One region of the Streptomyces sp. NPDC052079 genome, then DNA from elsewhere that is predicted to be linked to it. Evidence: riboswitches for the same ligand, from Rfam matches in the RefSeq annotation. Region 1 holds a riboswitch; each other region holds the start of a gene.
What was found. Region 1 has a riboswitch for thiamine pyrophosphate ahead of thiC (phosphomethylpyrimidine synthase ThiC). Riboswitches for the same ligand answer to the same signal wherever they lie in the genome.
Positions count from the first base shown of each region.

Region 2: it holds a riboswitch for thiamine pyrophosphate, as region 1 does, so the genes downstream of both, thiO (glycine oxidase ThiO) here and thiC (phosphomethylpyrimidine synthase ThiC) in region 1, are expected to answer to the same signal.
Region 3: it holds a riboswitch for thiamine pyrophosphate, as region 1 does, so the genes downstream of both, AB0L56_RS13300 (thiamine ABC transporter substrate-binding protein) here and thiC (phosphomethylpyrimidine synthase ThiC) in region 1, are expected to answer to the same signal.

Region 1 is NZ_JBFAWL010000002.1:442,660-450,467, forward strand. It holds gene AB0L56_RS06500 (cupin domain-containing protein) at 1-86, shown strand, start outside; gene AB0L56_RS06505 (DUF5326 family protein) at 234-446, shown strand; gene AB0L56_RS06510 (IclR family transcriptional regulator C-terminal domain-containing protein) at 741-1,466, shown strand; gene AB0L56_RS06515 (SsgA family sporulation/cell division regulator) at 1,565-1,999, shown strand; gene AB0L56_RS06520 (YibE/F family protein) at 2,067-3,473, opposite strand; TPP riboswitch at 3,546-3,735, shown strand; gene thiC (phosphomethylpyrimidine synthase ThiC) at 3,728-5,524, shown strand; gene AB0L56_RS06530 (VWA domain-containing protein) at 5,624-7,036, shown strand; gene AB0L56_RS06535 (hypothetical protein) at 7,292-7,808, opposite strand, start outside.
Region 2 is NZ_JBFAWL010000016.1:86,341-94,148, forward strand. It holds gene AB0L56_RS22470 (deoxyribonuclease IV) at 1-103, opposite strand, end outside; gene pknB (Stk1 family PASTA domain-containing Ser/Thr kinase) at 154-2,088, opposite strand; gene AB0L56_RS22480 (thiazole synthase) at 2,392-3,186, opposite strand; gene thiS (sulfur carrier protein ThiS) at 3,189-3,389, opposite strand; gene thiO (glycine oxidase ThiO) at 3,386-4,552, opposite strand; TPP riboswitch at 4,550-4,661, opposite strand; gene AB0L56_RS22495 (hypothetical protein) at 4,712-5,071, shown strand; gene AB0L56_RS22500 (FAD-dependent oxidoreductase) at 5,081-6,322, shown strand; gene AB0L56_RS22505 (Rv2175c family DNA-binding protein) at 7,000-7,365, shown strand; gene thiE (thiamine phosphate synthase) at 7,605-7,808, shown strand, end outside.
Region 3 is NZ_JBFAWL010000006.1:195,480-203,287, reverse strand. It holds gene AB0L56_RS13325 (Rossmann fold nucleotide-binding protein) at 1-562, shown strand, start outside; gene AB0L56_RS13320 (LAETG motif-containing sortase-dependent surface protein) at 711-1,406, shown strand; partial or broken gene AB0L56_RS13315 (hypothetical protein) at 1,470-1,834, opposite strand; gene AB0L56_RS13310 (ABC transporter ATP-binding protein) at 1,900-2,919, opposite strand; gene AB0L56_RS13305 (iron ABC transporter permease) at 2,920-4,521, opposite strand; gene AB0L56_RS13300 (thiamine ABC transporter substrate-binding protein) at 4,569-5,657, opposite strand; TPP riboswitch at 5,738-5,843, opposite strand; gene rlmN (23S rRNA (adenine(2503)-C(2))-methyltransferase RlmN) at 5,879-6,985, opposite strand; gene AB0L56_RS13290 (phosphatidate cytidylyltransferase) at 7,196-7,808, opposite strand, start outside.

The DNA of each region.
Region 1 (7,808 bases):
ACGTGCCGGCCGGGGTGGCCCACAAGTTCCACCACATCAGCGAGGACCTGCGGGTTCTGGTGGTGTTCTCTCCGCCCGAGAGCTGAGCCGGGCGCCCCGGGTTCCCTAGGGGATCGGTCAGGGGAGGACAAGGGATCGGGCGCCCCCACCGGACCACCCGCCGCCCTAGCATCGAGTGCAGGACATGATGGCGCGACCCGGCACGGACGGGCGCAGAGGTAAGGACAAGGGCGATGCGAGAGATCTTCGCGGGACTGCCGTGGTGGGTGAAGTGGATCGCGGTGCCGGTCATCGCTCTGGTGGTGTTCGGCGGGCTGATAGCGAGTGTGGTCGGTTTCGTGATCGGACTGCTCTTCAAGCTGCTGGTGTTCGTGGCCCTGGTCGGCGGACTGATCTACGTCGTACGCAAGTTCACGTCGAGTTCCTCCTCGCGCAGCGACTGGTGAGCCGAAAGGGACCGGTGAGGCGGTAACAGGAATCACCGGTTCCCTCGGGCGGGGGACATTTCTCCGGCGGGCCGTCTGCGTGCGGTGAGGGCCCGTTAGAGTCCGGAACTCGACGCGGGGTGGACGATCCCCGCGAGCGGCGACCCTCCTGCCCGTGTACCACACGGGCCGCACCCTCGCGTTTCGGAGTGACCTTTGGCCACGACTGGCACCGCCTCCGCACAGGTGACCGCGGTCCCCTCACAGCCCCGCTCGCCGGCGACCCCCGCACCCACGGCGACCCTCATCGGATCCGTGCAGCGGGCCATGCGCCTGCTGGAGGCCGTCGCCGGGCACGACTACGGGGCCCCCGCCAAGCAACTGGCCCGCGAGACCGGGCTGGCGCTCCCCACCACCTACCACCTGCTGCGCACCCTGGTGCACGAGGGCTATCTGCGCCGCGACAAGGGACTGTTCTTCCTGGGGGAGGCGGCTGAGCGGCTGAGCAGCAGCGGAGCAGAGGAGAAACGTCGCAGCAAGGTCGTCGAGACTCTCGCCCGCTGGCGTGACGTGATCGGTGTCCCCGTGTACTACGCGGTGTACCGCGACGGGGAGATCGACGTCATCTGCGTCTCCGACACCCCGGGCAACCCCGCGGTCGAGGAGTGGGCCGACTTCCGGGAGACCTGCCACGCGCACGCCATCGGCCAGTGCCTGCTCTCGCAGCTCGACGAGGAGACCCGCCGCGACCACCTCGACCGCTATCCCGTGCGTCCCGTCACGCCGTACACCGTGCGCGACGACAACAGTCTGCTCAGGCGCCTCGAGCGGAACCGGCGCGCGGAGCTGGTGACGGAGCGCCAGGAGTACGCCCTCGGGACGGTCTGCGCGGCCATCCCGATCACCGTGGGCACCACGGCGGCCTCGATGGCCATCTCCCTGCCCGCACACCAGGCCGACCGGCTCCTCCCCGCGGCACGGCTTCTGCAGGCCGAGTTGGGGCGTCTGCTCGGGTCGTTCACGCTGTCTATCAGTATCTGAAAACTCACTCCTTGTGATCTGCTGTGTACGTTCAGCAAGATTCCCTCTAGTGTCAGGGTTTATGCCCGGCCAGTCCGCGGCGAATGACGGGGTAGGCGATGCGCGCATCCGTACAGGCAGAGGTCATGATGAGCTTTCTCGTGTCGGAGGAGCTCTCCTTCCGCATCCCGGTGGAACTGCGGTACGACACCTGTGATCCCTACGCCGTGCGACTCACCTTCCACTTGCCCGGAGATGCCCCCGTGACCTGGGCGTTCGGCCGGGAACTGCTGATCGACGGCGTCGGCCGGCCGTGCGGCGAGGGGGATGTACGCGTCTCACCGGTCGACGGCGACCTGCTGGGCGAGGTGCTGATCCGGCTTCAGGTCGGACCCGACCAGGCGCTGTTCCGGTCGTCGACCGCACCGCTGGTGGCCTTCCTCGACCGCACCGACAAGCTGGTGCCGCTGGGCCAGGAGGGAGCGCTCGCCGACTTCGACGCCCACCTCGACGACGCGCTCGACCGGATCCTGGCGGAGCAGAGCGCCGGCTGAAGCGTTACGCCCGTCGGGTGAGCCGGTGACGGAACGCTTCAGCGCGTTCCGCCCCGCTCCGCGGACATCAGCGCCTGCGGCGCCTGCCCCGCCCCCCGGAGCCTGTGGCCGACCGGGCATCCGGTACCTGCGGCTGTCCCCGACCCGGGCTCTGTCCCCGCCCCTGCGCCCGCGCCGTCGGACGGTCGGCGGAGACGACCAGCGCGGCCAGGGCCGTGGTGACCGGCACCGAGGCCACCAGGCCGATCGAACCGATCAGCGTGCGCACGATCTCCTCCGCGACCAGCTCGCTGTTGGCGACCGTCCCCACGCCGCTCTGCGCGATGGAGAACAGCAGCAGCAGCGGCAGCGCGGCGCCCGCGTAGGCGAGGACCAGCGTGTTGACCACGGACGCGATGTGATCGCGGCCGATACGGATGCCCGCCCGGTACAACCCGCGCCGGCCCATCGACGGATTGGCCTCGTGCAGCTCCCAGACCGCGGACGTCTGCGTGACCGTCACATCGTCCAGGACACCGAGCGACCCGATGATCACGCCGGCCAGCAGCAGACCGCTCATGTCGATCCCGGGATACAGCCCGTGGATCAGACCGGTGTTGTCGTCGGTGTTGCCGGTGAGCGCGGCCCAGCCGATGAAGACCGACCCCAGGATGCCGATCAGCAGCAACGAGATGAGGGTGCCGAGCACCGCCACCGAGGTGCGCGCCGACGGTCCATGGCAGAGATACAGGGCGAGCAGCATGATGGCGCTCGCGCCCACCACCGCCACGACCAGCGGGTTCGACCCCTGCAGAATGGCCGGAAGGATGAAGAAGTTCAGCACCAGGAAGCTGACGGCCAGGGCGACGAGCGCCATGACGCCGCGCATCCGTCCCACGGCCACGACGGCGAGCGCGAAGACGCCGGCGAGCAGCGCCATGGGAAAGCGCCGGTTCACGTCGGTGACCGAGTACTGCAGGTCCTCGGGCGCGGAGGGCTCGTAGGCGACCACGACCTCCTGACCCTCGCTCAGCTGACGGGACTGGTCCGGCTGCACGATCTCGTTGAACGTACGGCCCTTGTCGTCGCCGGTGTCGACCCTGATCGTCGCCTTCTTGCAGGTACCGTCCGCCTGCTGCTGGGCGGAGGAACCCTCGGCGGTGGAGGTATCGCCGGTCGGGACGCCTCCGGAGGCGTTCACGGACTGGCAGCTCACCTCCACCACCTCGGTCACCGTGGCGTGCTGCGTCTGCCGGTCGAAACCGACACCGGTGCGCTCGTGCGCCGGCGCGCCGCCCGGCCACAGCACGGCGAGTCCGACCAGCACCGCGGCGGCGAACGGGATCAGGATCGCCGCGATGACTCTGCGCAGATGCCGCGACACGGGAGCCGCCGGGCCGTGACTGTGACTGTGTCCATGCCCGTGTCCGCTGCCGGCGCCTGCGCCGTGCGGTGGTTCGGGCGGTGGATACGGAGGAGGCTGAGTCGGGGTCACCGCCCGATCATCCCAAGAACGAAGGGGGCCCTCTGTTCACCGCGCCAGAAAGGACGCTAGCGTGAAGGCACCTTTTGAACACGCGGGAGCTCGGAGCACCGGGCTGAGAGGGCGCTGACCTCCGTCCCAGCGATGTTTCACATGAAACATGACCGACGTCGAGTGATGTTTCACACGGAACGTCGGCAGACGGAAACCGCTGCGTCGACCGCCGAACCTGTTACCGGGTAATGCCGGCGTAGGGAGTAGGTCTCATGACCAACAAGGACGCAAGCACGCCTGCCTCCACGCAGAACCCGACGGAGACGTCGGCGAACGCCGAGGCCGGGAAGTCCAACGGCTGGCACAAGGCGTACGTCGAGGGCTCGCGCCCCGACCTGCGGGTACCGGTCCGTCAGGTGCACCTCACCAACGGGCAGTCCGTCACGCTGTACGACACCTCGGGGCCGTACACCGATCCGCTCGTCGACACCGACGTCCGCCGAGGACTGACTCCGCTGCGGGAGAACTGGATCATCTCCCGCGGTGACACGGAGGAGTACGCGGGCCGTCCCGTCCGTCCCGAGGACGACGGAATCAAGCACACGTCTCCGCGCGGGGGCCTGCGTAACCTGGACGCCGTCTTCCCCGGCAGGCCACGCCAGCCGCGCAGGGGCCGGCCGGGGAAGGCGGTCACCCAGCTGGCCTACGCGCGCCGCGGTGAGATCACGCCCGAGATGGAGTTCGTGGCGATCCGGGAGAACGTCTCACCCGAGGTGGTCCGGGAGGAGATCGCGGCGGGCCGCGCGGTGCTGCCCGCGAACGTCAACCACCCGGAGACCGAACCGATGATCATCGGCAAGCGGTTCCTGGTGAAGGTCAACGCCAACATCGGCAACTCGGCGGTGACGTCCTCCATCGAGGAGGAAGTGGAGAAGATGACCTGGGCGACCCGCTGGGGCGCCGACACGGTCATGGACCTCTCCACCGGCCGCAACATCCACACCACCCGCGAGTGGGTGCTGCGCAACTCCCCCGTCCCCATCGGCACCGTGCCGCTCTACCAGGCCCTGGAGAAGGTCGACGGCCGGGCCGAGGAACTGACCTGGGAGATCTACAAGGACACGGTCATCGAACAGGCCGAACAGGGCGTGGACTACATGACGGTCCACGCGGGCGTCCGCCTCGCGTATGTGCCGCTCACCGCCAACCGCAAGACCGGCATCGTCTCCCGCGGCGGCTCGATCATGGCCGCGTGGTGCCTCGCGCACCACAAGGAGTCGTTCCTGTACGAGAACTTCGAGGAGCTCTGCGAGATCCTCGCCGCATACGACGTCACCTACTCGCTCGGCGACGGCCTGCGGCCCGGCTCCATCGCGGACGCCAACGACGAGGCGCAGTTCGCGGAGTTGCGCACGCTCGGGGAACTCAACACGATCGCGAAGCGTTTCCACGTACAGACCATGATCGAAGGCCCGGGCCATGTCCCGATGCACAAGATCAAGAAGAACATCGACCTCCAGCAGGAGATCTGCGATGAAGCCCCGTTCTATACGCTCGGCCCGCTGACCACCGACGTCGCGCCGGCGTACGACCACATCACCTCCGGCATCGGTGCCGCGATGATCGCGTGGTGGGGAACGGCCATGCTCTGCTACGTCACCCCGAAGGAACACCTTGGCCTGCCCAACCGCGACGACGTCAAGACGGGCGTCATCACCTACAAGATCGCCGCGCATGCCGCCGACCTCGCCAAGGGGCACCCCGGCGCCCAGGAATGGGACGACGCGCTGTCCGACGCCCGTTTCGAGTTCCGGTGGGAGGACCAGTTCAACCTCGCCCTCGACCCGGATACGGCACGTGCGTTCCACGACGAGACCCTTCCGGCGGAACCCGCCAAGACGGCCCACTTCTGCTCGATGTGCGGTCCGAAGTTCTGTTCGATGAAGATCTCCCAGGACATCCGCCGGGAGCACGGTGGCAGCCGGGACGAGATCGAGGAGGGAATGGCGAAGAAGTCGCAGGAGTTCGCGGCGGCGGGCCATCGCGTGTATCTGCCGATCGCGGACTGAGCGTCCGGCTGCGGAACAGGGAGCGGTGCCCGTCGCGGGTGCCGCTCCCGTGGGACGGTTTCCCTCGTCTTCGCCCGAGCGGATGGGCAGACTGGCCCCATGACAGCGAGTTCGATGAGCAAGGGGTCCAATCTGTCCGTCGGTGCCTCCGTGGTGCGTGTCGAGCTCGCCTGGGCGGCGGGGCCCGGGGTGCCCGACATCGATGCCTCGGCGCTGCTTCTCACGGAGGGCGGGCGGGTGCGGGACGACGGGGACTTCGTCTTCTACAACCAGCCCCGTCACAAGTCCGCCGCCGTGACGCATCTCGGGAAGCGGAGTGCCACCGGGGCCGCGACCGACACCATGGAGGTCGATCTGGGCGCGGTCGAAGCGGCCGTCGAACGGATCGTGCTGTGCGCGTCGGCCGACGGCGGGACGTTCGGCCAGGTACCAGGGCTGGTCCTCAGGCTTCTCGACGCCGGCAACGGGACCGAGGTCGCCCGGTTCGACATGGCCGCGGGGACCGAGACCGCGTTCATCGGAGGGGAACTGTACCGGCGGCAGGGACAGTGGAAGTTCCGCGCGGTGGGGCAGGGGTACGCCTCCGGGCTTGCCGGGCTGGCCACGGACTTCGGCATCACCGTGGACGATCCCTCCCCGCCGGCCGTCGCCCCAGTGCCCGCTCCCGTTCCGCCGGCCCCGGCGTCTGTGCCGCCCGCGCCGCCCGTACCCGACCGGGCTCCCGCCCCTCACCCCCACCCGGAAGCCCCCAGGCTCACCAAGGGCGAGGAGCGGCTGCCCGTCGACATGCGCAAGCGGCTGTCCCTCCGCAAGGAGCAGGTGGCGGTCAGCCTGCGCAAGCACGGGGCGGCCGGGATCACCGCGCGCGTCATCCTCGTACTGGACGCCTCCGGGTCGATGTCCTTCCTGTACTCCAAGGGCACCGTGTCCGATGTCGTCGAGCGGATGGCCGCCGTCGCGGCGCAGCTGGACGACGACGGTGAGATGCAGGCCTGGACGTTCGCCTCGAACCCGGCGCGGCTGCCGGATCTGAGGCTCGGCGAGCTTCCCGAGTGGCTGCGGCTCCACGTGCGCGTGGGGGAGATGGGCCTCTTCCGTCGGGGCAGGAAGAAGGGACTGGAGCCCAGCCAGGTCGACATGCGGGACGTCGGAATCCAGAACGAGGAGCAGAAGGTCATCGCCGAGGTCCGCGCGTTCGTCCGGAACAACCCGGCGTCCGCCCCGACCCTCGTGCTGTTCTTCTCCGACGGCGGTGTCTACCGCAACAAGGAGATCGAACGTGAGCTTCGGGAGGCGGTCGAGGAACCCGTCTTCTGGCAGTTCGTGGGGCTGGGCAGGTCAAACTACGGCGTGCTGGAGCGGTTCGACACGCTGCCCGGTCGCCGCGTCGACAACGTCGGCTTCTTCGCCGTCGACGACATCGCCACCGTGCCGGACCCGGAGCTGTACGACCGTCTGCTGTCCGAGTTCCCGCTGTGGATCAAGGCCGCGAGGCACGCGGGCATCCTCTGAGGGCCGAACGGTCCGAACGGTCCGAACGGTCCGAACGGGCCGAACGAAACCGGACGAGGACCGGACGACGGCCGGTCCCATCCACCCGGCTCGCGCCCCCTGGGGCGGGCGTGGTTGCGCAGCCCGGCGCAGGCGGGGTGCCGTCGCGCCCACCCGTGCAGCCCCAGCGGCACGACTGCCCGCGGGTACGCCGGCGCCGATGCGGGAAGCGCAAGCCGACGGACGGGCCCCGGACAGCCGGCCGGGCCGGTCCGGCTACTCCGGCTGGTGCTCCGGCCCGCCGAAGTCCGGGCTGGAGTAGTCCGGACTGGTGTAGCTCGGTCGCGTGCCGCGGGTCGAGCCGTCGTCGGGGCTGGAGAAGCCCGGCCGGTCGTACCCGAGCTGTGGCATACGGCTGGCCGGCGCGGGCGGTGCCGTGTGCTGCAGCGCGGCGGCCGCCGCCGGGTCGGCGAGCGCGTCCCGCAGGAACGGGATGATCCCCCGCTTCAGCAGCGCCTCCCGCCAGGCGTCCCTGGCCCGCTTCACCTCCCCGTCGAGTTCGCGGTACGGGCCGCCGAGCGCCGAGGGCTTGTTGCGCAGTGCGGTGAGCAGCAGACCCACGGCGGCGACGAGGATGGCGACCGCCGTCACCGCGCCGAACACCCACCCCGTGGTGAGCATGGTGCGGGCGAACGCCGCCTCGGGGTCCAGCATGCGCAGGATGTAGCCGACGAGCAGGAATATCGCGGCCGCGGTCCCGGCGAGCACCGGTGCCAGGACGGCCACGACGGCC
Region 2 (7,808 bases), on a different contig from region 1:
CCAGTTCACGGGCGTAGGACAGGCCGACGGAATGCAGGCCGCCCGCCACGGGCACATGGCTGCCGATCGGGTTGCGGACGGGGCCGGACGGGTGATTCTTCACGCGCCAAGGTTGCCATGCGCGAGCGCGTCCCCGGACGGGGCCCCCTCCCGTCAGCGGATCTCGATGGTGATCGTCGAGCCCTTGGGCGCGGTGTCGCCGCCGTCCACGGACTGCCCCTTCACGGTGTCGCCGAACAGGCCGAGCAGTCCGCGATCCTCGTCCACCTGGAAGCCGGCGCCCTCCAGCTTCTCCTTGGCCTCGTCCACGCTGTCGCCGACGACGTCCGGCACCTCGACCATTTCGGGGCCCTTGGACAGCGTCAGCGTCACGGTGTCGCCCTCGGCGGCCCGGCTGCCGGAGCCCGGGTTCTGCCGGGCCACCTCGCCCGCGTCGTGCTCGGAGGTGACCCGCTCGGCGGCGATCTTCACCTTCAGGCCGGCCTTCTCCAGTTCGGCACGCGCGTCCTCCGGGTCGTCGCCGGTCACATCGGGCACGTCCACGGGGCTGCCCTTGCTCACGGTCAGCGCCACCGCCGACCCCGCCCGGACCTTGGTGCCCTTGCCCGGCTCCGTGGAGATCACCGAACCGGCGGGCACGGTCTCGCTGAACTCACGGGTCGCCATGCCCGGCTCCAGGCCCTCGTCCTTCAGCAGCGACCGTGCCTTGTCCTGCGGATAGCCGTCCAGGTCCGGCACCCGCACGGTCTGCGGGCCTTTCGAGATCGTCAGCGACACCGAGTCGTTGCTGCGGATGCGGGCGCCGGCCTTCGGGTCGGTGCCGACCACCTTGCCCCGCTCCACCGTGTCGCTGTACGTCTCCTTCACCTCGCCGACGTCCAGCCCGGCGTCCGCCAGCCGGTCCCGGGCCTCCTTCTCCGTCTTCGCCAGCAGCGGCGGGACCTTGGTGAACTGGCCGGAGTTGATGTACCACACGCCCGCCCCGAGCCCGAGCGCCAGCAGCACGGCCACGACGATCGCCATCGGGCCGCGCCGCAGCGCCGTACGCCGCCGGGGCGGCAGCGGCGGCGGTGATTGCAACCGGCTGGTCTGGTGCACCGGGTCCGCGCCCTCGTCCTCGTTGACGGGCAGCGGGCGGGGCACCGTCAGCGCGCGCGGGATGACGCTCGTACGGTCGTCCGCGTTGTCGTGGTCGTCGCTCCCCGACGTCAGCGCCTGGGGCGGCACCGCGTCGAGCTGCTCGTCGCCGAGCCGGCCGCGCGCGTCGCGGACCTGCGCGAGCAGCGCCACCGCGTCGTGCGGACGCACCTCGGGATTGCGCGCGGTCGCCGAGGCGACCAGTTCGTCCAGCTCGTACGCCATACCCGGCACGGCGGCCGAGGGCGGCGGCACGTCGTCGTGGAGATGCTTGTAGAGCACGATCGCGGGGGAGTCGCCGTCGTGCGGCTTCTCGCCGGTCAGCATCTCGTGGAGCAGGATCCCGCAGGCGTAGACGTCCACGCGGGGGTCGGCGGTGCCGTGCTCGATCTGCTCCGGGGCCAGGTACGCAACCGTGCCCAGCACGGTGCCCGTGGTGTTCGTCACCGAGTCCACCGCCCGCACCAGCCCGAAGTCGGCGACCTTGACCCGGCCGTCGTCCCCGATCAGCACGTTCTCGGGCTTCATGTCCCGGTGCACGAACCCGGCCCGGTGCGCGGCACCGAGCGCGGCCAGCACCGGCTCCAGGATGTCCAGCGCGGCCCGGGGCTGCAGCGCCCCGCGCTCGCGAAGCACGTCGCGCAGGGTGCAGCCGGCGATGTACTCCATCGCCAGATAGACGTACGCGCCGTCGGTGCCCTGGTCGAAGACCTGCACCACGTTCGGGTGGGCCAGGCGCGCCACCGACTTCGCCTCGCGGATGAACCGCTCGACGAAGGAGGCGTCGGCGGCGAGGGAGGGGTGCATCACCTTGAGCGCGAGGATCCGGTCGAGGCGGGTGTCCACGGCCCGGTAGACCGTGGCCATCCCGCCGACCGCGATCCGCGCCTCGACGCGATACCGGCCGTCGAGCACCTGCCCGACCAGAGGGTCCTGAAGGGTCGTATCCACGCAGCGAGTCTACGAGCCACCACAGACATCCCCGCCCAGCTGATCCCCTCTTGAAGCGGACCTGTGACGTGCGTCGCCCTTACGCAACTGCGGACAGTCGCACGCCGACGCAGCCGCGGGCAGTCGCATGCCGCCGTAGCTGCGGGCAGTCGCATGCCGCCGTAGCTGCGGGCAGTCGTGCCTCCCCCAGTGCCTTAAAGGCCTGGGAGGTACCCCCGGGGCGGCACGGGTGGGCGCAGCGGCACCCTGTCAGCGCCGGCAAGCGCACCCACCCCCGCCGACCCCCAGCAAGCGGCGCGGTGCCTAGAACGCCGGCCGCTCCGGATCCAGCGCAGCCAAGCCCTCCGCAGGAGAAGACGCCGTGGCGAACCACCGCCGAGGAATCCGCCCCGCCACCCGCGCCAGCCGCCCCGCCTCCACCGCCCCCCGCATCGCAGCCGCCATCACCACCGGCTCCCGCGCCCGCGTCACCGCCGACGCCAGCATCACCCCCGCACACCCCAGCTCCATCGCCAGCGCCACATCGGACGCCGTCCCCGCCCCCGCATCAAGAATCACCGGCACCCCCGCCCGCTCCACGATCAGCTCGAAGTTGTGCGGATTACGAATCCCCAGCCCGGACCCAATCGGCGACCCCAACGGCATCACCGCCGCGCACCCCACGTCCTCCAGCTTCCGCGCCAGCACAGGATCGTCGTTCGTGTACGGCAGCACCGTGAACCCGTCGTCGACCAGCGTCTCCGCCGCGTCCAGCAGCTCCACCGGGTCCGGCAGCAGGGTCCGCTCGTCCGCTATCACCTCCAGCTTCACCAGGTCCGTGCCCAGCGCCTCCCGCGCGAGCCGTGCCGTCAGCACCGCCTCCCCGGCCGTGAAGCACCCCGCCGTGTTGGGCAGCACCCGGATCCCGAGCCTCTCCAGCACCGACAGCACGGACCCCTGCACCGAGGGGTCCACCCGCCGCATCGCGACGGTCGTCAGCTCCGTACCGGACGCCACCAGCGCCCGCTCCAGCACGTCCAGGCTGGGCGCCCCTCCCGTACCCATGATCAGACGGGACGTGAAGGACGTACCGCCGAGGACGAACGGATCGTCGGCCATGGTCAGCCTCCTTGGACGGCGGTGAGGACCTCCACCCTGTCCCCCTCCGCCAGGGGGGTGGTGGGCCACTGCGCGCGCGGGACGACGGTTTCGTTGAGTGCGGCGGCCACACCCGAGGGCGCCGCGGTGAGCGTGGTGACGACGGTGTCGAGGGCCGTGCCGGGCTCGATCTGCCGACGCTCCCCGTTGACGGAGATGTTCATGCGGGCTGCTCCGTGAGGACGGCGGCGCCAAAGCGCCGGGCGGTGAAGGGACGAGCCACCTCTGGCAGTTCACCGGTGGTCAGGACGTCCGCCATGGCGTCGCCGGTGACCGGTGTCAGCAGCACTCCGTTGCGGTAGTGGCCGGTTGCCAGCAGCAGCCCCTCGAGTTCCGTCGGGCCGAGCAGCGGCGCGTTGTCGGGGGACCCGGGGCGCAGCCCGGCCCGGGTTTCGGCGAGCGGCAGTTCGGTGATCCCGGGAACCAGCTCATGGGCGTCGCGCAGCAACGCGTACACGCCGCCCGCGGTCACCGTGGTGTCCCAGCCGAGTTCCTCGCTCGTAGCGCCGATCACCAGCTCGCCGTTCTCGCGCGGCACGAGGTAGACATGGCTGCCGCGCACCACGGCCCGCACGGTCCGGCTCAGGAAGGGACCGTGGCGCTCGGGCATCGTCAGCCGCACCACCTGCCCCTTCACGGGGCGCACGGGCGGCAGCACGTCCTCCGGGACGCCCGCGAGCCGTCCGCTGAGGCTGCCGGCGGCGAGTACCACCTGGCCGGCGCCCAGCTCGGCGCCGTCGGCGGTGACGACCCCCGTCGCGCGGCCGCCCGTGACGAGGAGCCGCTCGGCCCACGTCCGGCGGATGGTCACGCCGGCCCGCTCACAGGCGGTGACGAGGGCGGCCGCCAGCCGGCGCGGATCGATCTGGTGGTCGCCGTCCACCCGCAGCCCGCCGCGTACCCCCGGCGCGAGCATCGGCTCCAGGCGCCTGCACTCGCGCCCGGACAGCCACTGGGCGTCCAGGCCCGAGCGCTGCTGCAGCGCGTGCAGTTCCCGCAGGTGGGCGCGGTCGTCGGCATCCAGGGCCACCGCGAGGGTGCCGCACCTGCGATAGCCGAGGTCGTGGCCGGTGAGCTCGGTCAGCTCGGCCGCGAAGGCGGGATAGCGCCGCGCGGAGGCGAGGTTCAGGCCGAGCAGGGTCTCCTCGCCGTAGTGCAGCTCCGTGACGGCGGCCAGCATCCCGGCGGCCACCCGGGCGGCGCCGCCGCCCGGCTCGGGGTCCACCACGGTGGTGGCGAGACCGCGCTGCGCCGCCCGCCAGGCCGTGACCAGTCCGATGACTCCGCCCCCGACGACGAGGACCTCTGAGGTACGCGTGGGCGACATGGGCGTCCAGCCCCTCCCTTCGCCGGCATGACCCGGATCAGGTTCGTACGGTCGGAGGCCGCCAGCCTCCCTCTCAGCCCGGTGCGTCCGGGCTCCCGCGAGTGCTTTACGTTGGCCACCCTAGCCCTCGGCACAGCGCACTTGTAAGGGAGCCTCCGCGTGGCACCATCGCTCGACGGACTCGTCCTCGCCCCCGTGGCCGACCAGGCTCCGGGCCAGGTCGGCACCCGTACCCGGTTCGTCTACCACGAGCGGGACGGCGAGATCTGGGCCGACTACGTGGGCGGCGACGTCGTCCGCGGGCATCTGGTCGGCACCCGCGCGGGGGACCGGCTCGACTTCCGTTACGTACAGCTCAAGCGGGACGGCACGACGTCCTCGGGGCACTGTGTGTCGACGGTCGTGGAGCTGTCCGACGGGCGGGTGCGGCTGGAGGAGAGCTGGGAGTGGGAGTCGCAGCCGGGTAGCGGGACGAGCGTGGTGGAGGAGCTCGGCCGATCCGAAGCGGATGGTGTCTAAGGTGACCGGGTGAGCGAGCAGACACAGGAACCGGGACGTTCCCAGCCGCGGCGTGTCGTGGTGGCGGGCGCGGGCATGGCCGGTGTACGGACCGCGGCCGCCCTCCGGGAGCAGGGCTTCACCGGCACCGTGACCCTGATCGGCGCGGAGCCCCACCAGCCCTACGACCGGCCGCCGTTGTCGAAGGCGGTCCTGCTCGGCACGGCCGAGAGCTCGGCCTTCGACGTCGACTTCGAGGAACTCGGCATCGAACTGCGCCTCGGCTGCGAGGTGCTGGGCCTGCGACCCGATGACCACGAGCTGGACACGGAGGCCGGGGCCGTCCCCTACGACGTCCTGGTGATCGCCACCGGCGCGGAACCGGTCCGGCTGCCGGGCACGGAGGGCGTCCCCGGCGTGCATCTGCTGCGCACCCTGGACGACGCCGAACGCCTGCGGCCGGTGCTCGCGCGGCAGCACGACATCGTGGTGGTCGGCGCCGGCTGGATCGGCGCGGAGTTCGCCACGGCGGCCCGCGAGGCGGGCTGCGCGGTCACCGTCGTGGAGGCCGGGGGACGACCGCTGGCCGAGGCGCTGCCCGCCGAGGTGGCCGCCCCCATGACCGCCTGGTACGCCGAGGCGGGCGTCACCCTGCGCACGCACGCGCGCGTGGCGCGTGTCGGGCACGGTGAGGTCGTCCTGGACGACGGGACGCGGCTGCCCGCGGGTGCCGTGGTCGTCGGCATCGGGGCCCGGCCCGCCACGGCTTGGCTGGCGGGCTCCGGGGTCGAGCTCGGCACGCAGGGCGAGGTCGTGGCCGACCGCGGTCTGATGACCTCTGTGCCGGATGTGTACGCGGTCGGCGACTGCGCGTCCTTCCCGTCCGGCCGCTACGGCGAGCGCCTGCTGGTCCCCCACTGGGACAACGCCCTGCAGGGGCCCCGTACGGTCGCCGCGAACATCCTCGGCGTGCCCGCCGGCCGGGCCCCGGCGGTGTACGACCCGGTGCCGTACTTCTGGTCCGAGCAGTTCGGGCGCTTCGTCCAGTACGCGGGACACCACGCGGACGCCGAGCTGACCGTATGGCGCGGCGACCCGTCCGGGCCGGCGTGGAGCGTCTGCTGGCTGCGCGGGTCCCGCCTGGTCGCGCTACTCGCGGTGGGACGGCCCCGCGACCTGGCCCAGGGACGCCGACTCATCGAGGCAGGCACCGCCATGGACCCGGACCTGCTGGCCGACCCTGGCCGGCCGCTGAAGTCGGCGGCGGGGTGAACCGGTGGGGCGCGCGTGGCGGGGCCGATGCGTCCGTCTGGGTGGCGGGGGGCTGACTTTCGACGGGACCGGTGCAGGGGCGGCGGCTGATCGATTCGGGCAGTGCCATGGATCCGGACGTGCTTGCCGAGCCTGGCCGGTCCCTGGAGTCGGCGGCGGCGTGAGCCTGTGGGTGCGCGTCGGCTCTTCGAGGCGGGCACCGGCATGGATCCGGCCCTGCTCGCCGACCCTGGCCGGCCGCTGAGGTCGGCGGCGGCGTGAGCCTGTGGGTGCGCGTGGCGGGGCTGATGCGTCCGTCTGGGTGGCGGGGGGCTGACTTTCTACGGGACCGGTGCAGGGGCGTCGGCTGATCGAGGCGGGCAGTGCCATGGATCCGGACGTGCTTGCCGACCCCGGTCGGCCCTTGAGGTCGGCGGCGGCGTGAGCCTGTGGGTGCGCGTGGCGGGGCTGATGCGTCCGTCTGGGTGGCGGGGGGCTGACTTTCGACGGGACCGGCGCAGGGGCGTCGGCTCATGGGGGCGGGCGCCGGCATGGATCCGGACGTGCTTGCCGACCCCGGTCGGCCCTTGAGGTCGGCGGCGGCGTGATGCCGTGGGCGCGCGTCGCGGGGGCGACGCGTCCGCCCAGGTGGCGGGGGCTGACTTCCGACTGTCAGTGGCAGGTGGCAGGCTTGTCCCGTGACCGAGATTGACGCAAAGATCGATGCTCTCGTCCCCGCCTGGCTCACTCTCCCCGAGATCGCCGAACAGTTCGGCGTCGAGGTGACGCGCGTCCGGCAGCTGGTCAAGGAGGGCCAGCTCATCGCCGTACGCCGGGGTGAGAACCGCGCGCTGCACGTGCCCGCCGCCTTCATCGACGGGGACAAGGTGGTCAAGGGCCTGACCGGCACCCTGACGCTCCTGCGGGACGACGGCTTCACGGTCGAAGAGATGCTGGAGTGGCTCTTCACCCCCGACCCGACCCTGCCGGGCACGCCCGCGCAGGCACTCGGCGAGAACCGCGGTACGGAGGTGAAGCGCCGGGCCCAGGCGCTCGCGGTCTGACCCGCACCCGACAGATCCCGACCGACAGACGACCGGACAGCAGCCCCGTCGGCCGGGGCACGTGACCCCGGCCGACGGGCATCCCTGCCCGCGCCGCGGGTGGGTGTGCCGCGGCCGGCCGGGGCGGCATAGGGTCCGTTGCGGTGTGCGCTCCCGGTCTGGTGGCGGGCGAGTGCGCCCCGATGACCACCGGGTCCCGCCCGGTCCTTGCCGCACCGACATCCCGGGGGGACACCCGCATGACCGACACCGTCCGAGACCGGCTCGCCGACGCCCGGGTCTACCTCTGCACCGACGCCCGCAAACGGCAGGGGGACCTCCCGGAGTTCCTGGACGCAGTCCTGGCCGGCGGGGTCGACATCGTGCAGTTGCGGGACAAGGGCATGGAGTCCGCTGAGGAACTGGAACATCTGGCGGTCCTCGCCGACGCCTGCGCCCGGCAC
Region 3 (7,808 bases), on a different contig from region 1:
CACGGTGGCGACGGGCGGCGGCCCGGGCGCGATGGAGGCGGCGAACCTCGGCGCCTACGCGGCCCCCTACGACGAGGCAGTGCTGGACGAGGCCTGCCAACTGCTGGCGGCGGCACCCTCGTTCACGCCGTCGATCACCGACTGGGCGCGGGCCGCCTTCGAGGTGCGCACCCGCTGGCCGAAGGGCAACCACTCGGTCGGGATTCCCACCTGGTTCTACGGCCACGAGCCGCCCAACGCCTTCGCCTCCCACATCGCGAAGTACTTCGCCAACGCCACGCGCGAGGACGGACTGCTGGCCCGCTGCAACGCGGGCGTGGTCTTCCTGCCGGGCGCCGCCGGCACCGTCCAGGAGATCTTCGACAACGCGACGCCGAACTACTACGAGTCGCGCGGTGAACCCACGCCCATGGTGCTGGTGAACCGGGCGCACTGGACGGAGAAGCTGCCGGCCTGGCCGCTGCTGCGGTCGCTCGCCCGAGAGCGTTCGATGGACACGCGGATCACCCTGGTGGACCGGATCGAAGAGGCCCCGGAGGCGTTGAAACGTCTGGGCGGTTAATGAAAAGGCAAAGCCCGGGCCCGCGGTCGGCATATGCGTTGACACTACTTATGCGGCGCTTATAGACCTGGGAGCTACCTGGGAGTGCTGATGCTCCGTCAACACTCCCTCAACCCCCCGCATTTACACATCCCCGTAAAGGACAAACGTGGCAGTTCTGTCCGTATCCCGCCGTACCGTCGCGCGCTCCGTGCGCGCCCTCGGTGTCGCCTCCGCGTCCGCCGCGCTCGCGCTCGGCGTCGCCGGCAGCGCGGCGGCCTGCGACATCACCGAGTTCTCGGCCGAGGCCACGTGCGTCGGTGACAGCGGTGTCATCACCGTCACCGACGTCGACCCGGCCGGCGTCCCCGCCACCGTCACCGTGTTCCTGCTGAACAACGGCGCCGACATCAAGAAGGTCGGCGAGCAGGTGGTCAAGGGCACCCGTGAGGGCACCACCATCACCTTCGAGGAGGACTGGAAGCCCAACGCCGAGTACCGCGTCCACGTCAAGGCGACGCCCTACGTCGACGAGGACATCAAGCCGAACCTGACCACCCCGGCGACGTCCTGCAAGAAGACGGAGAAGTCCCCGGCTCCGGCGCCCTCGACCCCCTCGGAGAACCCTTCGACCCCGGCCGAGGAGCCCGGCTCCCCGACCCCGTCGGCGTCGGAAAGCGAGAGCACCCCTCCGGCGGACACGTCGAACAACGCGCCGTCCCCGGCCGGTGAGTCCAACCTCGCCGAGACCGGCGCCGGCTCCAACACCGGCCTGATCGCCGGCATCGCGGCCGCCCTGGTCGCGGTCGGCGGTGGCGCGATCTTCTTCGGCATGCGCCGCCGCGGGGCGAACAGCAACCGCTGACCCCGCACGGACACAGAAGCGGCCCGCCCCCTCGGGAGCGGGCCGCTTCGTCGTTCCGAACGCTCAGCCGAACGTCACCCGCTCCAGCCAGAACTCCAGCAGCTTCCGGTCGCCGAGCACCTGCAGTTCCGGGGCGTCCTGGAGCACCTCGGTGAGCGGTCCGCGCGGGGCGACCGTGGCCTTGTCATGGCCCCGGTGCCAGGGGACGCCCTCCTCGCGTCGGCGGCGGCATCGGGCGCGACCTCGAAGGGCAGTCCGGCGGCGAGGGCCGCGTCCGCGCGGTGGACGATCAGCTCGTGCGTCATACGGCGGGCCCAGAACCCGGCATTGCGGATGTCCGCCCAGCTTCACAACTGCGCGCCCGGCCCCGCCGTCCGCAGGTCGCCGACGATCAGCCGGCCGGACTCCGACGGCCACCCGTCCAGCGCGCCGCGATCGCGCAGTAACGGCCGTACCCGAGTCGAATCATGACGCAGACCGTAGACAGCAGCGGTCACCCCAGCACGGCGATTTCCGCCTCGTCGAACTCCACTCCGACCTCGTCCCCGACGTCCGGCGCGGCCCTGAGCGCGCAGGCCGCCTCCAGCCGGGGCGCGTCCTCGGGCTGGAGGTGCACGGCGACATGGGTGCCCCGAAAGGTGCGTGCGGCCACGGTGCAGCGCAGTCCCTCCTCGACGGGGACCAGACGGACACCGGCGGGCCGGACCAGCAGCGTCCGCGTGCCCTGTGGGGCGCCGTCCGGGACGGGGACCTTGCCCCAGGGGGTCACGGCGACCCCGTCCCCGACGGCTGCCTCGACGACGTTCTCGAAACCGAGGAAACGCGCCACGAAGGCGTCGGCCGGCCGCTGCCACACCTCGAGCGGCGTTCCGGACTGGGCGATCCGCCCGTCCCGCATCACCACCACCCGGTCGGCCAGCGCGAACGCCTCGCCCTGGTCGTGGGTCACGGCGAGCACGGTGGTGCCCAGCCGGCCGAACAGCTCGCGCAGTTCGACGACGAGCCGCTCCCTGAGCGACCGGTCGAGCTGTCCGAGCGGCTCGTCCAGCATCAGCAGCCGGGGGCTGGGAGCGAGGGCGCGGGCCAGCGCGACACGCTGCTGCTCGCCCCCGGACAGCGAGGCGACGGCCCGCCCGGACGCCCCGGGCAGACCGACCAGGTCCAGCAACTCCCCCACCCGCTCCGCCTGCCGGGCGCGTGACGCGCCGCGCATCCGCAGCCCGAACGCCACGTTGCCGCCCACGTCCCGCTGCGGGAAGAGCTGGTGGTCCTGGAACATCAGCCCCACCCCGCGCCTGTGCGCGGGCACGCCCGACTGGTCGTGCCCGTCGAGCAGGACCTGCCCGGAGTCGAGGGGCTGCAGACCCGCGACCGCCCGCAGCAGGGTCGACTTGCCGCTGCCGCTGGGCCCGAGCACACACACGATCTCCTGCTCGGCGACCTCCAGGTCGACGGCGTCCAGCACCGCGCGCCCGCCGAAGCGGACGGTTGCGGCCCGAAGGCTCAGCAGCATCTAGAACTCCCCGGTCCGGTCGGTCCGCAGCCGCTCCAGCACCAGCAGCGCCACCGCGCACACGATCATCAAAATCGTCGACAGGGCCATGGCCTGGCCGTAGTTGAGGTCTCCGGGCCGCCCGAGCAGCCGCGCCACGGCCACCGGCAGCGTGGGGTTCTCCGGCCGGGCGATGAACACCGTCGCCCCGAACTCCCCCAGCGACACCGCGAAGGCGAACCCGGCCGCGATCAGCAGCGCCCGCCGCACCATCGGCAGGTCAACCTCACGCCAGGCCCGCCACGGCGACGCCCCGAGCACCGCCGCCGCCTCCCGCAGCCGTACGTCCACCGCCCGCAGCACCGGCAGCATGGTCCGTACGACGAACGGCACGCCCACGAGCGCCTGCGCGAGCGGGACCAGGATCCAGGAGGCCCTGAGGTCCAGCGGCGGCTCGTCGAGGGCGATCAGGAAGCCGAAGCCGACGGTCACCGCCGACACCCCGAGCGGCAGCATCAGCAGGGCGTCGAACCCGCGCACCAGCCGTCCCGCGTCCCGCCGGGTCAGCGCGACGGCCGCGAGGCCGCCGATCACCACGGCGATGGCGGTGGCGGCGAGGGCGTACCGCAGCGAGTTGCCGACCGCCTCGATCGGCGCGACCAGGAACACTCCTCCGTCGTCCTCGGTCAGCGCCCGGTAGTAGCCGAGGCCGGCGCCGTCGAAGGAACGCTGCACCAGCACCGCGAGGGGCAGCAGAAGCAGTACGGCGACACCGGCGACGACTCCGCCCAGCAGCGCCCACTGCCCGGTGCCGCGCGGCCGGCGGGCGGTCACCGAGGCGTCCACGAGCCGCAGGGCGGTCTCCCGCCGCCGGACGGTCCAGGCGTGCAGGGCGAGGATGGAGCCCACGGCGACGAACTGGATCATCGTCAGGACGGCGGCCGTGGACAGGTCGAAGATCTCGGAGGTCTGCCGGTAGATCTCCACTTCCAGCGTGGAGAAGGCCGGCCCGCCCAGGATCTGCACCACACCGAAGGAGGTGAAGGTGAACAGGAAGACCATCAGCGCGGCCGCGGCCACGGCGGGCGCGAGCGCGGGCAGAGTGACGGTCCGCCAGGCCGCGAACCGTGAGGCGCCGAGCACCCGCGCGGCCTCCTCCTGCCGCGGGTCGAGCTGGGACCAGAGGCCGCCCACCGTGCGCACGACGACGGCGTAGTTGAAGAAGACATGCGCGAGCAGAATCGCCCACACGGTGGTGTCCAGGCGCACCCCCCACAGTTCGTCGAGGAGTCCGCCGCGTCCGACCAGCGCCATGAACGCCGTACCGACGACGACCGTGGGCAGCACGAACGGCACCGTGACCACGGCCCGCAGCACCTGCTTGCCGGGGAAGTCGAAGCGGGCGAAGACATAGGCGCCGGGCAGGGCGATCAGCAGGGTGAGGACAGTGGAGACGAGAGCCTGCCAGGTGGTGAACCACAGCACCTGCCGGACGTCGGACTGGGCCAGTACGTCCCCGATCCGCCCGAGCTGCCAGGTCCCGTCCGTCTTGAGTCCGCGCGCGACGATCGCGGTGACGGGATAGGCGAAGAAGACGGCGAAGAACGCGACGGGCACGGCCATGAGACCGAGCCGCGCCGCGCTCCCGCGCCGCCTTGCCGCCGCTCGCGTCACTTCAGTACGAGCGAGGTCCACGACTTGACCCACTGGTCACGGTTCTCGGCGATCTTCGCCGGGTCCATGGTCTCCGGATCCTTGGCCTGCGGCCCGAACTGCTTGAACTCCTCGGGCACCTCGGCGCCCTCCACCACCGGGTACACGAACATGTTGAGCGGCATGTCCTCCTGGAACCGCTTGCCGATCAGGAAGTCGAGCAGCGCCTTTCCGCCCTCGGGGTTCTTCGCGTTGCTCAGCAGTCCGGCGTACTCGACCTGGCGGAAGCAGGTGCCCTCGGCGACGCCGGTGGGCGCGGTCTCCGGCCGGGGCTCGGTGTAGATGACCTCGGCGGGCGGCGAGGAGGCGTACGACACGACGAGCGGACGGTCGGCCTTGGCCTTCCTGCCGCCGGCCGAGCCGGAGAACTCCTCGTTGTAGGCCTGCTCCCAGCCGTCGACCACCTTGACGCCGTTGGCCCGGAGCTTCTTCCAGTAGTCCGGCCAGCCCTCGTCGCCGTACTGGGCGGCCGTGCCGAGCAGGAAGCCCAGGCCGGGCGAGGAGGTGGAGGCGTTCTCGACGACGAGGAGGTCCTTGTACTCGGGCTTGATCAGGTCGTCGAAGGTCTTGGGCGGGTTAAGGTCGTGCTCGGCGAACCACGCCTTGTCGTAGTTGACGCAGATGTCACCGGTGTCGACGGGGGTGACCCGGTGTTCGTCCTCGTCGGCCCGGTACTCGGGCAGGACCTTGTCCAGGCCCTTGGCCTCGTACGGCTGGAACAGCCCGTTGTCGAGGGCGCGGGAGAGCAGGGTGTTGTCGACGCCGAAGAAGACATCGCCCTGGGGGTTGTCCTTGGTCAGGATGGCCTTGTTCACGGCCTGTCCCGCGTCGCCGTCCTCCAGGACCTTGAGCTCGTAGCCGGACTGCTTCTCGAAGGCGGCGACGACGTCCTCGGACACGGCCCACGAGTTGTGGCTGACGAGGGTGACGGTCTTGGACCCGCCGCCGTCGCCGCTGCCGCCGTCCCCGTCGGACGACCCGCACGCGGACGCCGTGACCAGCCCCAGCCCGACGGCCAGGACCGTGACCTTCTTGGTGATGCCCACTTGATTCCTCCTGGGGGTGACCAGGAAGAGACGCGGCCCTGCCCGGGACCCCTGGCGGAGTCCCGGGCAGGGCGCAACAGCTCGAGTGATGACCGATCTCCCTACCCAGAATGACCTGGGCCAGGTTCGGAGGGTCTGCGGCCGGTGCCGCACTCTCAGCGCTGTGGCGCTCCCCTGTCGGAATATGAGGTTGTCCTTACCTCTGACTTACACGGGTCACCCTACCGCTCGCTCGCGGCGAGCTGACCGCATGCCCCGTCGATCTCCTGTCCACGGGTGTCCCGGATCGTCACCGGCACACCGTGCGCGGCGATCGCCTCCACGAACGCCTTCTCGTCCTCGGGCCGGGAGGCGGTCCACTTGGAACCGGGCGTCGGGTTGAGCGGAATGAGGTTGACGTGCACGGGCCGCCCCTTGAGCAGCCGCCCCAGCCGGTCACCGCGCCACGCCTGGTCGTTGATGTCCCGGATGAGCGCGTACTCGATGGACAGCCGCCGCCCCGACTTGGCCGCGTACTCGAACCCGGCGTCCAGCACCTCGCGCACCTTCCACCGCGTGTTCACCGGGACGAGGGTGTCGCGCAGCTCGTCGTCGGGGGCGTGCAGCGAGATGGCGAGCCGGCACTTGAAGCCCTCGTCGGAGAAGCGGTGGATGGCCGGGACGAGGCCGACGGTGGACACGGTGATCCCGCGCTGCGACAGCCCGAGCCCGTCCGGCTCGGGGTCGGTGAGCCGCCGGATGGCGCCCACGACCCGCTTGTAGTTGGCGAGCGGCTCCCCCATGCCCATGAACACGATGTTGCTCAGCCGCGCCGGGCCCCCGGGCACCTCACCGTCCCGGAGCGCGCGCATCCCGTCCACGATCTGGTGCACGATCTCGGCCGTCGACAGGTTCCGGTCCAGCCCCGCCTGCCCCGTGGCGCAGAACGGGCAGTTCATACCGCACCCGGCCTGCGAGCTGATGCACATGGTCACCCGGTCCGGGTATCGCATCAGCACCGACTCGACGAGCGTCCCGTCGAACAGCTTCCACAGCGTCTTGCGGGTCGTCCCCTGGTCGGTGGACAGATGTCGTACGACCGTCATCAGCTCCGGAAGCAGCGCCTCCCGCAGCCTGCCGCGCGCACCGGCCGGGATGTCGGTCCACTGCTCCGGCTCGTGCGCGTACCGCGCGAAGTAGTGCTGCGACAGCTGCCTGGCACGAAACGCCTTCTCACCGACCGCAACGACCGCCTCCTTCCGCTCGGCAGGCGTGAGATCGGCAAGATGCCGCGGCGGCGTCTTGGCTCCGCGCGGCGCAACAAAAGTAAGTTCTCCGGGCTTAGGCATGGCTGTACCAGTGTCGCAGATCGACATGGGTGGCCCGGCCGGGCTCAGAACAGGTCGGCGATCAGAACGGTGACCTTGGTGGCGTGGCTCTTCGTACGGTTCCAGGGGGCCGCGCAGTAGCGGCGTGGTCATTGGGTGATCGTACTGAAACGGACGTCGGGCCCGCGTCCTGGGAGGGCGGGGGCCGATCGGTTTGGGGGTGGGTGCGGGTCAGGTGGAGCCGACGAAGATCACCAGTAGGAGCCACACCACCGGTGCCGTCGGGAGCAGGGAGTCCAGGCGGTCCATGATGCCGCCGTGGCCGGGCAGCAGGGTGCCCATGTCCTTGATGCCCAGGTCGCGTTTGATCATGGACTCGCCGAGGTCGCCCAGGGTGGCGCTGGCCGCGACCGCGAGGCCCAGCAGCAGGCCCTGCCACCAGCTGCCGTCGTCGATCAGGAACTGCATGCACAGGGCGCCCGCGACCATCGCGAACGCGATTGCGCCCAGCAGGCCCTCGCGGGTCTTGCCGGGGCTGATCCGCGGGGCGAGCTTGTGTTTGCCGAAGCGCCAGCCGACGGCATAGGCGCCCGTGTCGCTGACCACCGTCAGCAGGAGGAAGGTGAGGACCCGCCAGTGACCGTCGTCGGCGGTGAGCATCATCGCGACGAAGGTCGCCAGGAACGGGACGTAGAACGCCGCGAAGACACCCGCCGTGACGTCCTTGAGGTAGCCCTCGGGCGGCGCCGTCATACGCCAGACCAGCACCGCCAGCGTGGTGAGCGCCATGGCGACCCACGCGCCCTCGGCCCCCCGGGCGTACCCGGCGACGACCATGGCGGCA